One region of the Arthrobacter sp. LT660 genome, then DNA from elsewhere that is predicted to be linked to it. Evidence: riboswitches for the same ligand, from Rfam matches in the RefSeq annotation. Region 1 holds a riboswitch; the other holds the start of a gene.

Evidence for each region. Region 1 has a riboswitch for thiamine pyrophosphate ahead of AC0QSG_RS11400 (sodium:solute symporter family transporter). Riboswitches for the same ligand answer to the same signal wherever they lie in the genome.
Region 2: linked by a shared signal. The riboswitch ahead of thiM (hydroxyethylthiazole kinase) and the one ahead of AC0QSG_RS11400 (sodium:solute symporter family transporter) in region 1 are both predicted to bind thiamine pyrophosphate.

The regions. Positions count from the first base shown of each region.
Region 1 is NZ_CM149651.1:2,463,394-2,471,002, reverse strand. It holds gene ectA (diaminobutyrate acetyltransferase) at 15-479, shown strand; gene ectB (diaminobutyrate--2-oxoglutarate transaminase) at 572-1,840, shown strand; gene AC0QSG_RS11410 (ectoine synthase) at 1,913-2,317, shown strand; gene thpD (ectoine hydroxylase) at 2,454-3,353, shown strand; TPP riboswitch at 3,515-3,629, shown strand; gene AC0QSG_RS11400 (sodium:solute symporter family transporter) at 3,622-5,085, shown strand; gene AC0QSG_RS11395 (LuxE/PaaK family acyltransferase) at 5,082-6,278, shown strand; gene AC0QSG_RS11390 (acyl-CoA reductase) at 6,284-7,609, shown strand, end outside.
Region 2 is NZ_CM149651.1:2,650,614-2,658,222, reverse strand. It holds gene AC0QSG_RS12380 (DUF4190 domain-containing protein) at 1-65, opposite strand, end outside; gene pgm (phosphoglucomutase (alpha-D-glucose-1,6-bisphosphate-dependent)) at 173-1,819, shown strand; gene AC0QSG_RS12370 (NAD(P)H-dependent oxidoreductase) at 1,919-2,473, opposite strand; gene AC0QSG_RS12365 (aldehyde dehydrogenase family protein) at 2,598-4,070, opposite strand; TPP riboswitch at 4,144-4,237, shown strand; gene thiM (hydroxyethylthiazole kinase) at 4,229-5,059, shown strand; gene thiE (thiamine phosphate synthase) at 5,056-5,739, shown strand; gene AC0QSG_RS12350 (bifunctional hydroxymethylpyrimidine kinase/phosphomethylpyrimidine kinase) at 5,736-7,358, shown strand; gene AC0QSG_RS12345 (uracil-xanthine permease family protein) at 7,404-7,609, shown strand, end outside.

The DNA of each region.
Region 1 (7,609 bases):
ACGCGCTCTGGCGCATGGCACGCGACACGGAGGTCCTGGACCTCAACTCGTCCTACTCCTATCTCCTGTGGTGCCGCGACTTCGCGGCGACGTCCATCGTCGCCACCGCGGGCAACGAACCCTGTGGCTTCGTCACGGGCTACATGCGCCCCGACGAGCCCGGCACGCTGATGGTGTGGCAGGTCGCGGTCGACGAAAGCCAGCGCGGACGCGGCCTCGCCGCGGCCATGCTGGACGAACTGGCCCACCGGGCCGGCGCCGACCGCGTGGAAACCACGATCACGGCGGACAACGCGGCCTCCAACCGCCTGTTCACCAGTTTCGCCGAGCGCCACGGAGCGGATTTCGACCGCGAACCGCTCTTCACCCCGGATCTCTACCCGGACGGCCACGACACCGAGTACCTGTACCGCATCGGCCCGCTCGGCCTCGACGCGGACCTGCGCGCACTGCAGCTGACCGGCGCATCCGCCCGCTGACCGCGCCGCGCGCCACTCCACCACCGCCGTACGACGCCGTTGCCTCCGCACCGTCCACGGCGCCACTCGCACCACCACCGAAGGGATTTCCCATGACTGATATTTTCGAGACGCTCGAGTCCGAGGTCCGCGGCTACTGCCGCAGCTGGCCGGCAGTGTTCACGCACTCCTCCGGCAGCACCATGACCGCCGAGGACGGCACCGACTACCTGGACTTCTTCTCCGGAGCTGGCGCCCTCAACTACGGCCACAACAACCCGAAGCTGCTGGCGCCGCTGATGGACTACCTGGCGAGCGGCGCCGTCGTGCATTCGCTCGACATGAAGACGCCGGCGAAGCGCACGTTCCTCGAGACGTTCCAGCGCCTCATCCTGGAGCCGCGCAACCTGGACTACAAGGTCATGTTCCCCGGCCCGACAGGGACCAACACCGTTGAGGCGGCCCTCAAGCTGGCCCGCAAGGTCACCGGCCGCCAGCACATCCTCTCCTTCACGAATGCCTTCCACGGCATGACGCTGGGCTCGCTGTCCGTCACCGGCAACTCGATGAAGCGCAAGGGCGCCGGCATCCCGCTGACCAACAGCTCCAAGATTCCGTACGACGACTACTTCGACGGCGAGACGGCAGATTTCCTGTGGCTGGAGCGCGTCCTCGAGGACAGCGGCTCGGGCGTGGACAAGCCGGCGGCCATCATCGTCGAGACCGTGCAGGGCGAGGGTGGCCTCAACGCCGCGCGCGCAGGCTGGCTCCGCGGACTCTCCGACCTGTGCAAGAAGCACGAGATCCTGCTGATCGTCGACGACGTGCAGGCCGGCTGCGGCCGCACGGGCACGTTCTTCAGCTTCGAGGAAGCCGGCATCGAGCCGGACATCGTGTGCCTCTCCAAGTCCATCTCCGGCTTCGGCCTGCCGATGGCGCTCACCCTGTTCCGCCGCGAACTGGACGTCTGGGGCCCGGGCGAGCACAACGGCACCTTCCGCGGCCACAACCCCGCGTTCATCACCGCCACCGCGGCGCTGGAGAACTACTGGGCCAACGACGACTTCCAGAACCAGGTCGCCGGCACCATCGCCACGCTGCACCGCGGACTGGACGCGTTGGCCGCCTCGGTCGAAGGCGCATCCGTCCGCGGACGCGGCCTGCTCGCCGGAGTGCGCTTCCCGGACAAGTCCACCGCCGGGCTCGTGGCAGCCGAGTCGTTCCGCCGCGGTCTCCTGGTGGAGACCTCGGGACCGGACGACGAGGTCCTCAAGCTCATGCCGGCGCTGACCATCAGCGACGCCGACCTGAACCGCGGCCTGCAGATCCTGACAGACGCCACGCGCGTCGCCGTGGGCGCCCCCGCGCTCGCCACGGTCTAGCACGACGCCGGAACCCGCCTGCCCGGGCCGCCGCGCGCGGCGGCCCGGGCACCCCAGAACCAAAGGAGCACCATGCTTGTTACCCAGTTGAACGATCTCAACGACACCGACCGCGACATCAAGTCCGACACCTGGCGCAGCCGCCGCATGGTGCTGTCCGGGGAGGGCGTCGGTTTCTCGTTCCACGACACCGTGATCTACGCCGGCACGACGTCGACGTTCCACTACGCCAACCACATCGAGGCCGTGTACTGCGTCCAGGGCGAGGGAACGCTGACGGATGAGACCACCGGCGAGGTCCACGACCTGCGCGACGGCACCATGTACCTGCTGAACGGCAACGAGAAGCACACGGTGCGCGCCACCAGCGAGTTGCGCATGGCCTGCGTCTTCAACCCGCCGGTCACGGGCCGCGAAGTGCACGACGAGAACGGCGTCTACCCGCTGATCGTCGAGGAGCCCGCGCCGGTCTCATAACCCGCGCCGGGGCACCGCCCCCAAGGATTTGCCCATCCGCAAGGCTGGGCAGCAACGATGTGCCGGCCCGAAAGGTCCGGCACATTGGTGTCTGCGCGGTACGGCGCAGACCGGCAACAACCGAGGAGGAACGGACATGACGGAGACACTGAGTCGCCTACACGACCAGTATCCAACACGAACAGGCAGCGACTACAAGGTGCTGGACCGGACCGGTCCCGTGGTCTGGGGATCCGCCACCGACGGTCCCATGGACGCGGGGACCCTCGAGGGTTTCGAGTCCAAGGGCTACCTGGCCATCGACCAGCTCATCACCGCCGACGAGCTGGAGACGCTCCGGGGCGAACTGAGCCGGCTGTCCGAGGACCCGACCGTCCGCGCCGACGACCGCACCATCGTCGAGGCGAAGTCGCAGGAGGTGCGCTCGATCTTCGACGTGCACCGCACCAGCGCGGTCATGCGGAAGATCGCCAACGACCCGCGGGTGGTGGAACGCGCCCGGCAGATCCTGGGCTCGGACGTCTACATCCACCAGTCCCGGGTGAACTTCAAGCCCGGCTTCGAGGGCAAGGAGTTCTCCTGGCACTCGGACTTCGAGACCTGGCACGCCGAGGACGGGATGCCCACCCCGCGCGCGGTGAGCGTCTCGATTTCGTTGACGGACAACTACTCCTACAACGGGCCGCTGATGATCATGCCCGGTTCGCACAAGAAGTACATCTCGTGCGGGGGAGAGACCCCGGAGGACAACTACAAGGCGTCGCTGGTCATGCAGGGCGCCGGCACCCCGGACAAGGAGACGCTGACCCGGTTCGCCGACGAATACGGGATCGACGTCCTCGAGGGCAAGGCCGGCGGGGCGATCATGTTCGACTCGAACTGCATGCATGCCTCCAACGGCAACGTGACGCCGTACCCACGCTCCAACGTGTTCATCGTGTTCAACAGCGTCGAGAACACCCTGGTGGAGCCGTTCGGCGCGGCCGAGCCGCGCCCGGACTACATCGGAGTCCGGGACTTCACGCCCGCGGGCTAGACAGTGCGACGGCGGTGCGCCCGCTGGCCGTTTTCGGGGTTCGATGTCCCCGGGAACGGCCAGCGGCGCGTGGGCCAGTAACATGCCCGCGAACCGATCCACAGCCTCGAACGCTTGACGAATTCCGGTTTGGAGGCGGGCAGCGGCGCGACTACAGTCGAGTCGTGTAGAGCGGGAGCTCGGGTACGAACCGGGCTGAGAGGGCGAATGACGACGTCGCCGACCGCATGAACCTGTCCGGGTAATGCCGGCGAAGGGATGAGCATTCATGCTTGGTGTTTCCACGACCATCGCAATTCTGGCGGGCGTTCTCGGTGTTTTCGCGTGGGTTGGGCTGGCCGTGGGCCGGGACCGCGACCTCGAACAGTTCACGGTGGCACGCGGCAGCCAGGGCGGACTTGGACTGGGGCTGTCGTTTTTTGCCTCGGGCGTCGGGGCCTGGATACTCTTCGCGGCGCCCGAGGTCGGCGCTTCAGTGGGGCTGGCCGGCGTCCTGGGGTACGCCGTGGCGATCACGGTTCCCCTGTTCGGCCTCGTCTTCGTGGGACGGCGGTTGCGGGCGCTGGTTCCCGAGGGGCACAGCCTGATCGAATTCGTTCGGATCCGCTACGGCCGCACCATGCACGTCTACGTGCTCGGCATCTCCGTCTTGTACATGCTGGTGGCGTTGGCAGCTGAACTGACCGCCGTCGGCGCCGTGCTCGGACGCCTGTCCAGCATGGATCCGCGGGTCGGCATTGCCGCGGTCGCGCTCATCACCGTTCTCTATACGGCCTATGGGGGCCTCCGCGCCTCCATCCGGACCGACCGGTGGCAATCTTGGCTGTTGTTTCCCCTGCTGATAGTCGTCGGCGCACTGCTCTTCGGCGGACTGTCGCGGGAAGCCGCGCCGATGGATCCGGCGTTGTTCGCCGTGGACCTGACGGGCGTCGAGGCGGCACTGACGCTCGTCGTGGCGGTGACGGCAACCACCCTCTTCCACAACGGCTACTGGCAGCGGGTGTGGGCGGCCCGGGACGGGCGTGCGCTGGGCCGCGGAGCGGTCCTCGGGGCAGTGACGCGCTTTCCCGTCGTTTTCGCCGCGGGCATGGTCGGTCTGCTCGCGGCGGCCTATGGCGTCTCCCTCGGCGAACCGCCCGCACCCTTCTTCGCCCTGCTGGATTTCCAGCCCCAATGGGTTCTCGCGCTGGTCCTCATGCTCACCCTCGCGCTGGTGGCATCCACCGTGGACACGCTGCAGAACGGACTCGCCGCCGTTGCCGTCACGCACACCCCTTCCATGGGGCTCACCGGTGGACGCATCGCAACGGCAGTGTTCACGGTCATCCCGGTACTCGTCGCGTTCCAGGGCTTCTCGGTGCTGCGTCTATTCCTCATAGCGGACCTTTTCTGCGCGGCCACCATCGTGCCCGCGTTGCTGGGGCTGTGGCGCCGTTCGACGCCGGGCGGCGCGGTCAGCGGTTCGGTGGCCGGCCTCGTGGCCGCCCTCGGGTACGGTTTCGCGGTCGGCGGCAGCCTTCCCGAGGCCATTGCCGTTGCGACCTTCGCGGAGGGACTCGCGCTTCCCCCGTTCCTCGCCGCGCTGTTCGCCTCCGCACTGGTCACCGTCGTGGTTTCCCTGGCGTCCGGACGGAGCCGGGACATGGAGGGCATTGGTGCGTTGGCCACGCCATTGACGTCGCCGCAACGGCCGGGACCGTCCGCCGCCGATGCGCCGGAGACGGTCCGATGACCGCCGACGCGGAGCCGGCCGCGGCCGTGGAACGCGACAGCCTGGATCTGCGGATCCAGGCATTCGTCGAACGCGGTGCCGCACCGTCGGAAACCGGCGGCGGGGGCGGGGCCGGCGGGAGCGACGCGGAGGTCGAATTCGGGGGACTCGCGCTCGAGTTGTTCGAGCACCAATACCGCCACAACAAGGCCTACCGGCGCTTTTGCCGCTCGCGCCGCGCGGAACCGGGGAGGATCACCAGCTGGGACCAGATCCCCGCTGTGCCGTTGGCCGCGTTCAAGCAGCTCACTCTCGCGTGCGAGCCACCGGAGGACGCGGCGGCGGTCTTCATGACCAGCGGCAGCACCGACCCCACCCAGCGGGGGCGCAACCACCATCCGCACCTCCACTTGTACGACGCGTCGCTGCGCGCGGGATTTGAGCATTACTTCCTGCCGGACCGTAAACGCATCCGCCTGCTGGTGCTCAACGCCCGCCCCGGGGAGCAGCCGCATTCCTCGCTCGCGTACTTTTTCGGCCGCCTGGTTGATTTCTTCGGGGCAGCGGGCAGCACCCACTTCATGGAGAACGACCGCCTCGACGTGCGGCGCGTGGCGGCGGTCCTGCGGGAGGCCGAGGAAGCGGGGGAGCCCGTCGCGCTGCTGGGCGCCTCCTTCGCCTACGTGCATTTGCTGGACGCCTTCGACAACGAGGGACTTGCCTTCCGCCTGCCGGCGGGGAGCCGCCTGCTGGACACCGGAGGGTACAAGGGACGCTCCCGGGAGGTGTCCGCCGAGGACCTGCGCGCGCGGTTCGGGCGGCTCCTCGGACTTCCCGAGTCCCGGTGCGTCAACTACTACGGGATGACCGAGATCAGCTCCCAGTACTACGACACCGCACTCCGCGACGGCTGGGAGGGAACCGGCGTCCGGACCCGCCGCAAGGGCGTCCCGGCGTGGACGCGGATCCGTGTGGTGGACCCGGAGACCGGGGCGTCCGTGGAGCCTGGGCAGAGGGGCCTGATTGTCCACTACGATCTGGCCAACCGGGGATCGTGCCTAGCGGTTCTGGCCGAGGACGTCGGCCACCTGGTCGCACCGGATCCCGGTCGGGAAGCCGCGATCGAATTCGTCCTCCGTGGCCGTGCCGAGGGAACCGAATCCCGCGGGTGCTCGATCGCCTTGGACGAAATCCTCGGCGCGAACCGGAGCTGATCGCCATGACCGCCGCCGAACAACGGCAAGTCCCGCCGCCCACCGGCCGCCCGCCCGCCGCGGGGCCGGCCGTCGATGGCTTCTTCCTGCCCCAACTCAGCCAGTCCGAGCTCGACGGCCTCGGGTGGGAAACCCGCTCGTGGGGCGCCGTCGATCTCCGCATGCCGGTCGTGACTCCGGCTCTGGTGGACCTCGTGTGTCGGCGGCTCCTCCAAGCCCAGGTCGATTGCCTGGCCGAGCGTCCGGTCATGGAGATCGTCGAAGTGCTCGGACGGGTAGTGGCGAAATGGTCTGATCCGGACTACCCGTTGCGGCGGCAGGCCGAGGAGCTGCTGCCCACAGTGACCGGGTATTCGCCGGACATGGTGCGCCGGGGGCTCAAGGACTACCTCAAGACCTTTCGTCGAGACCGACTGCTGCGTTTCCTCGCCCAGGACTTCGACAACCCGTTGGTGCTCGACGGCTTCCAGCCGAACCGGGCGCAGGGACGTTCCCGCGCCTACGGACCGGGGCTGACGACGCAGTTTTTCGCCGGCAACGTTCCGGGGCTGCCGGTGTGGAACCTCGTGTGCGCGCTTCTGGTGAAGTCGGCGACGTTGGGAAAATCCGCGTCCGGGGAACCATTGTTCGCGGTGCTTTTTGCGCGCAGCCTGGCCGAGGAGGACCCCGCCCTCGCCGCGTGCCTGTCCATCCTGCACTGGCCGGGCGGGGACGACGCGATTGAACAGGCGGCCTTCGCCCACTCCGGGGCCGTGACCGCGACCGGTGGCCGCTTGGCCATCGAGAGCGTCGCAAAGCGCCTGCCCGCAGGCATGCCGTTCGTGCCGCACGGGCACAAGATGAGCTTCGCCGTCGTCGGGCGGGAAGCCCTGGCGCTGAACCGCTACGCTGAGACCGCCCGACGCGTGGCGCACGATGCCTCGCAGTACGACCAGCAAGGATGCCTGTCCCCGCATTGCGTGTTCGTGGAACGCGGCGGGGCGGTGGACCCCGGGACGTTCGTGGAGGCCGTGGCGTCCGAAATGGGGCGATTCGAGCGCAACAAGCCCCGCGCCCGGCTCACCCTCGAAGAGAGCGCGGGCATCGAGCGGGTCAGGTCGCACTACGAGTTCCGGGCCTACGAGGACGAATCGGTCCGGCTGTTCACCAGCGAATCCGGAACCAGCTGGACCGTGGTCTACGAAGAAGGGCCGGTGCGGTTCGAACCCTCGCCGCTGAACCGGCTCCTGCGGGTGCATCCGGTGGACGGAATCGACGACGTCGTACGCCTCGCGGGCCCCCTGTCCCGTTACCTGCAGAGCGTCGGCATCGCGTGCTCGCCCGAACGCCTG
Region 2 (7,609 bases), 190 kb from region 1:
CCCGGTTCCGAGTACCAGGAGGGGTGGCTCGGATCGTTGAACGGCCGTTGTTGCTCGTTGCCCATGGTCCCCGCGTCCTCGCTGTTCGTCCCCGCTGTACGCACCCATTCTAGGATGGCGAAATGTTCCCGCACACATCCGACTTTGGCGGCGGATCTGTAAAGCTGTACCCATGGCGAACCGAGCGGGCACAGTAGCCCTCCCCCAGGACCTGATCGACGTCGACGCGGTGCGCGGCGCGTACTTCGACATCATTCCGGATCCGTCCGATCCCGTGCAGCGCGTCGCTTTCGGCACGTCGGGACACCGCGGAAAATCCCTGAACGGCTCGTTCAACGAGAACCACATCGCGGCCATCACCCAGGCGATCGTGGAATACCGGACCGGCCAGGGCATCACCGGTCCGATCTTCGTCGGCAAGGACACCCACGCGCTCTCGGACCCGGCGCAGGACACCGCCCTGGAGGTGTTGGCGGCCAACGGCGTCCGGGTCCTCCTGGACGCGCGCGACGCCTGGACCCCGACGCCGGCGCTGAGCCACGCGATCCTGGCCCACAACCGCGACGGCGGCGCCGCGCGGGCCGACGGCATCGTCATCACCCCCTCCCACAACCCGCCCAGCGACGGCGGCTTCAAGTACAACCCGCCGCACGGAGGACCCGCCGACTCCGACGCCACGGGCTGGATCGCGGGCCGCGCCAACGAACTGCTGGAGGGCGGCCTCAAGGGCGTCAAGCGCATCCCGCTGGCGCGGGCCAAGGCCGTCGAATCGGTCGGGACCTTCGATTTCCTCGCCGGCTACGTCGACGACCTGCCCTCGGTGCTGGACATCGACGCCATCCGCAACGCCGGCGTGCGCATCGGCGCGGACCCGATGGGCGGCGCCTCCGTGGACTACTGGGCCGCCATCGCCGAGCGCCACCGCCTGGACCTGACCGTGGTCAACCCCGAGGTGGATCCCCGCTTTGCGTTCATGACCTTGGACTGGGACGGGAAGATCCGCATGGACTGCTCCTCGCCCTCGGCCATGGCCTCGCTGATCGGCAAGGTGCGCGACGGCGGGGACCTGTACGACATCGCGACCGGCAACGACGCCGATGCGGACCGCCACGGCATCGTCACCCCGGACGCCGGCCTGATGAACCCCAACCACTACCTCGCCGTGGCCATCGACTACCTCTACCGCAACCGGCCGCAGTGGCCCTCCGGCGCCGGCGTCGGCAAGACGCTGGTGAGCTCGTCGATGATCGACCGGGTCGCCGCATCGCTCGGACGCGAGCTGGTGGAGGTGCCCGTCGGCTTCAAGTGGTTCGTGCCGGGCCTGCTGGACGGAACCGGCGTGTTCGGCGGCGAGGAGTCGGCCGGGGCCAGCTTCGTGCGCTTCGACGGCACCCCCTGGACCACGGACAAGGACGGCATCCTGCTGGCCCTGCTCGCGTCCGAGATCCAGGCCGTCACCGGCAAGTCCCCCAGCCAGCGGTACGGCGAACTGACCGCGGAGTTCGGCGCGCCGTCGTACGCCCGGATCGACGCCGCGGCGACCCGCGAGCAGAAGGCCGCGCTGGGCAAGCTGTCGGCCTCGGACGTCACCGCGACGACGCTCGCGGGGGAGGAGATCACCGCCAAGCTGACCGAGGCACCCGGCAACGGTGCGGCCATCGGCGGGCTGAAGGTGACCACCGAAAACGCCTGGTTCGCCGCCCGCCCCTCCGGGACCGAGGACGTCTACAAGATCTACGCGGAGTCCTTCCGGGGCGACGAGCACCTCGCGCAGGTCCAGGCCGAGGCGAAGAAGCTGGTCGACGGCGTGATCGCCTAGTCGCCCGGGAACCGGGCACAACGAAAAGGCCGGCCCCGTGGGGACCGGCCTTTTCCGCGCCGGCGGGCGCCGGCGTCTTGCTGGTTCTTTTCGGTCGCGCTAGTTCTTTTCGGCGGCGGCGCGGATGCCCTCGAGCACCGCGGCGACCTGGCCGGCGACCTCGGCGTCGTCCTTCGGGTGGGTCTTGGCGAAGCGGACCAGGGAACCCGGGATGGACAGCTTGACGTCCTCGAGGACGGTCGCGCCGGCGATGCCGACGGCCTTGCGGGCCTCGTCCTGCGCCCACACGCCGCCGAACTGGCCGAACGCGGTGCCGATGACGGCGGCCGGCTTGCCGGTCATGGCGCCGGCGCCGTACGGGCGGGACAGCCAGTCGATGGCGTTCTTCAGGACGGCCGGCATGGTGCCGTTGTATTCCGGGGAAACCAGCAGCATGGCGTCCGCGGCACCGGCGGCGGCGCGCAGCTCGGCCGCGGCGGCCGGAACCTGGCCCTCGATGTCGACGTCCTCGTTGTAGAACGGCAGGTTCTCGAGGCCCTCGAACACGTTGACCTCCACGCCCTCGGGCGCGTTGGCGGCGGTGGCCTCGGCCAGCTGACGGTTGGTGGATCCGTTGCGCAGCGAGCCGACGAGGGTCAGGACGGTGGTTGCCATGGGGATGCTCCTATTGGTTTGGGGAACCGGCGCGGGGGCCGATCGATCTTCCACAATATGCAACCGCATGCAATACCGGCCTGTTCCCGTCTCCGTCGTGACGCTCGACACCCTCGCGGCCGCGCTAGAGGATCCGGCGCAGCAGCCCCGCCTTCAGCCGCCCGTACGGCGGGTACACGGCCCGGAGCGTATCGACCACGGCCGTCTTCGACAGAACGGACCGGAACTGGCTGAACGTCTCGAACCCCGCCCGCCCGTGGTAGCTCCCGTGCCCGGACGCGCCGACGCCGCCGAACGGGAGCGCGGGGATGGCCAGGTGCGCGTTGCAGACGTTGTGCCCGATCGCCCCGGCACGCACGCGGTCCTCGAAGGCGGACTGCAGCCGGGGCTTCTCGCTGAACAGGTACGCCGCCAGCGGGGAGGGACGGGAGTTGATGAACCGCACCGCGTCGTCGAACGAGGCCACACGCACGATCGGCAGGACCGGCCCGAAGATCTCCTCGGTCATGACCGGGGACGCCGGGTCGACGTCGGCCAGAAGGGTCGGCTCGATGAACAGCGACTCGGCGTCCGAAGCGCCGCCGCTCACGATGCGGCCCGCGCCGCCCGCGGCCGCCTCGATGAACCCCGCGAGCCGGTCGAACGCGGGGCGGTTCACGATCCGTCCGTAGTCCCGGCTTTTCGCGGGGTTGCGACCGTAGAAGGAAGCGATCGCCTTGGGGAGGTGCTTCTCCAGCCCGTCCGCGGACGTCCCCACGGCCAGGACGTAGTCCGGGGCCACGCACGTCTGGCCCGCGTTCGGGAACTTGCCGAAGGCGATGCGGCGCGCGATCGCCGCGGGGTTGCCGTCCACGACGACGGCGGGGCTCTTGCCTCCCAGCTCAAGCGTGGTCGGCGTCAGGTGGCGGGCGGCCGCCTCGGCCACGATGCGGCCCACCCGCTCGCCTCCCGTGAAGAAGATATGGTCCCACCGCTGGGCCAGCAGCGCCTGGCTGGTCTCGACGCCGCCTTCCACGACGGCGACGGCGCGGGGGTCGAGGTACCGGGGAACCAGTCGCGCGATCAGCTCCGACGTCGCCGGCGCGAGCTCCGAGGGCTTGAGGACCACGCAGTTCCCGGCGGCCAGCGCGCCCACCAGCGGCGCGAACACCAGGTTGACCGGGTAGTTCCACGGACCGATGACCAGCACCAGGCCCAACGGCTGCGGCTCGACCTTGGCGGACGCCGGCTGGAACGCCAGCGGAACGCGGACGCCCTTGGCCTCCATCCACTCGGTGAGGTGGAGCTGCGCATGGTCGATCTCCCCGCGCACCAGATCCAATTCGGTCAGGTGCGCCTCGACGGCCGATTTGCCGAGGTCCGCGGCCAACGCCTCGAGGAACTCGCCCTCGTGGGCGTCGAGCATGCGCTCCAGTGCGCGCAGCTGCCCCGCACGGAACCTCCGCGGGTGGGCCAGCTGCGTGGACGCCGAGTCGCGGAGCCGGGTGACGGTCTCCGCGACGGTGGGGACGACCGGGGCGTCCGGGTCCGCCGACGAAACGTCCGCGACGGTGTCCGCGCGCGGCGGACGCGGCTTGGTGCGTGTAAAAAGACCCATGGTCATCAACCTAGCCGTTTCGGCATCCGCCCGAGCACGAGGGAGTTCACGGGCGGAACACGGTAAGCTCGCCTGCAGTGACACGGGGTGTCCGCCAGGGACTGAGATCACACCCGTACACACCTGATCTAGTTCGTACTAGCGGAGGGATGTCGCCCATGGATTCCATTGCGCCTTCACACCTTGTTCCACCCGTCGTCTCGCCCGAATCGGCCGCGAACCACCTGGGGCGGCTGCGCGCCACGGCGCCGCTGGTCCAGTGCCTGACCAACACGGTCGTCGCGAACTTCACGGCCAACGTCCTCCTCGCCGCCGGCGCCGCCCCGGCCATGGTGGACGTTCCCGGCGAGGCCGCCGAGTTCGCCCGCCTCGCCTCCGGAGTCCTGGTCAACCTCGGGACCCCGCACCGCGAGCAGCGCGAGGCCATGCTCGAGGCCGCCCGCGCCGCGCACGAATCCGGCACGCCCTGGGTGCTGGATCCCGTGGCCGTGGGCGCGCTGGCCCTGCGCACCGGGTTCGCGGGCATGCTCGTTGAGCTGCGCCCCGACGTCGTGCGCGGCAATGCCTCGGAGATCATGGCCCTCGCCGGCGTCGGCGCGGGGGGACGCGGCGTGGACGCGACGGACGACGTCGACGCGGCGCCCGGCGCGGCTGCCGCGCTGGCCCGCCGGACCGGCGGCGTGGTGGCAGTCTCCGGCGCGGTCGACCTGATCACGGACGGCGAGCGCACGGTGCGCGTGCACGGCGGCAGCCCGCTGCTCACGCGCGTCACGGGCGGAGGCTGCGCGCTGGGCGCCCTGGTCGCCGCGTTCGCCGCGGCCGCGGACGATCCATTCGCCGGCAGCGTCGCCGCGCATGCGTTCTTTTCGGTGGCCGCGGAGGCCGCGGCCGCCTCGGCGACGGGTCCGGGGAGCTTCGCCGTCGCATTTCTGGACGCACTGTCCTCCACGACGCCGGAGCAGCTCGCGGAACGGGCGGTGCTGCGATGAGCGCCGCGTTCGACCTCTCGCTCTACCTGGTGGCCAACGCGGGGAGCACCAACGGGCGCCCGCTGGCGGAGATCGTCGCCGCGGCGGTCGACGGAGGGGCGACGATCGTCCAGCTCCGGTGCAAGGACGTCCCGGCCCGCGCCTTCCTCGACGACGTCGTGGCCTGCTCCGAGCTCACCGCGGGCCGCGCGGCGCTCGTCGTCAACGACCGCGTGGACGTGTACCTGGCCGCCCGTGAGGCCGGCGCCCGCGTCGACGGCGTGCACATCGGGCAGTCGGACCTGCCGGCGCCGCTGGTGCGCCGTTTGATCGGCCCGGACGCGATTCTCGGTCTCAGCTCGGGGAAGCTGCCCCAGCTGGAAGCCCTCGCGACCATGCCCGCCGGCACGGTCTCCTACCTGGGGACAGGTGCGGTTCGGCCGACGCCGACGAAGAAGGACCACCCGGATCCGATCGGCTTCGGCGGGCTGGCGGAGTTCGTCGCCGCCGCGCCGCTGCCCTGCGTGGCCATCGGCGGGCTGGGCCACGGCGACGCGGGCGCGGTCGCCTCCGCGGGGGCGTCCGGCATGGCGGTGGTCCGTGCGGTCTGCGCGGCGGAGGACCCGGCCGCCGCCGCGCGATCGCTGCGTTCAGAATGGGAGGCGGCCCGCGCCGCGCGCCGATCGGGGGAGCGCGCATGAGCGCCGTGCCCAACATCCTGTCCATCGCCGGGTCCGATCCCTCGGGCGGCGCCGGAATCCAGGCGGACCTGAAGTCGATCGCCGCGTGCGGAGGCTACGGAATGACCGCCATCACGGCGCTGACGGCGCAAAACACCCGCGGCGTCAGCGGCGTCCACATCCCCCCGGTGGATTTCCTGGCCGCCCAGCTGGCGGCGGTCGCGGAGGACATCCGGATCGACGCCGTCAAGATCGGCATGCTCGGCAACGCGGAAACCATCCGGACGGTGTCCACCTGGCTCCAATCCCTCCCCCCCACCACGCGAAGTGGACATTACCGGGGGTTAGTTAAGGGTGGTGATGTCCACTTCCGGGGGTTGGGGGAGGGGCGGCCGGTGGTGGTGTTGGATCCCGTCATGGTCGCCACCAGCGGGGACCGGCTCTTGGACGACGACGCCGGGGCCGCGCTGCGCGCGCTGCTTCCCCTCGCGGACCTCGCCACGCCCAACCTCGCCGAGCTCGCCGAGCTGTCCGGCGCGCCCCTGGCCACCAGCTGGGGACGGGCACTCGAACAGGCCCGCTCCGTCGCGGCCGAGTTCGGGATCCTGGTTCTCGCCAAGGGCGGCCACCTGGCCGGCCACCCCGGCGGCTGCCCCGACGCGCTCGTGGACGCGGACGGCGTCGTACTGGAGGTCCTCGGGGAACGGGCGCCGACACGCAACACCCACGGAACGGGCTGTTCGCTGTCCTCGGCGCTCGCCACGCTGTACCCGCGGACGGGCAACTGGCCGGACGCACTGCGCCTGGCCAAGGCCTGGCTCGGTCAGGCGCTCGCGGCCGCTGACGCCCTCGACGTCGGATCCGGCGAGGGACACGGCCCCGTCAACCACTTCGCCGGGCTCTGGCAGGGCGGCGTTCCGCCGACCCCGGACGCCCTGCTCGGTTCCTGGTGGGAGGACATCGCCGGGATCCGGGCGGGCATCGACGACCTCGCGTTCATCCGCGGACTCAAGGACGGGACGCTGGGACAGGAGGACTTCGAGCACTACCTCGGGCAGGACGCGCTCTACCTGCGCACGTACGCCCAGGTGCTGTCACGGGCGTCGGAGCTGGCGCCGAACGCCGAGGAACAGCGCTTCTGGGCCGCCTGCGCCACGGGCTGCCTCGAGGAGGAACTCGAACTGCACCGCGCCCATCTCGGGTCCGCCGCCCCGCCGGACCCCACCGCGACCACCGCGGGCTACCTGAACCACCTCACTGCGTCCGGCCGGACGTACCCCGTCCTGGTCGCCGCGATCCTGCCGTGTTTCTGGCTCTACCAGGACGCCGGAACCCGGCTGGCCGCGGCGGCCCGGGACGGGCACCCCTACGCCGACTGGCTGGCCGCCTATTCCTCACCCGAGTTCGACGCCGCGACCCGCGACTCCATCGACCTGGTCCAGAAGGTCGCGCTGCGCTCCGGCGCCGACGAGTTGGCGGCCATGCGCCGCGCCTTCCACGAGTCGTCCCGGCACGAGTTGCTGTTCTTCGCGCAGACAGCGGCCGACGGCGATCCCGGGGGCTCCGGGCCCGAGCTCGCCGAGACCGTGCCGGCCCCAGGGTGCGGCACCGTCGTGCCGGCCGGGGCGCGCGCGGAGTAGGATTCCGGGGGGATCCCCCACCCAGCACCCTCTGCGGAAGGCACCATGAGCAACCCCCTCGGCTTCGGCTGGACCCTGCACGGCGACGGCAAGACCATCCGCCCCGGCACCGTCGTCGCCCCCGACGAGCGACTGAACTGGTTCCAGACCACGGGCATCGGCGTCCAGCACGTGATGGCCATGTTCGGCGCCACCGTCCTGGTGCCCACCATCACCGGTTTCCCGGTCACCACCACGCTGCTGTTCTCCGG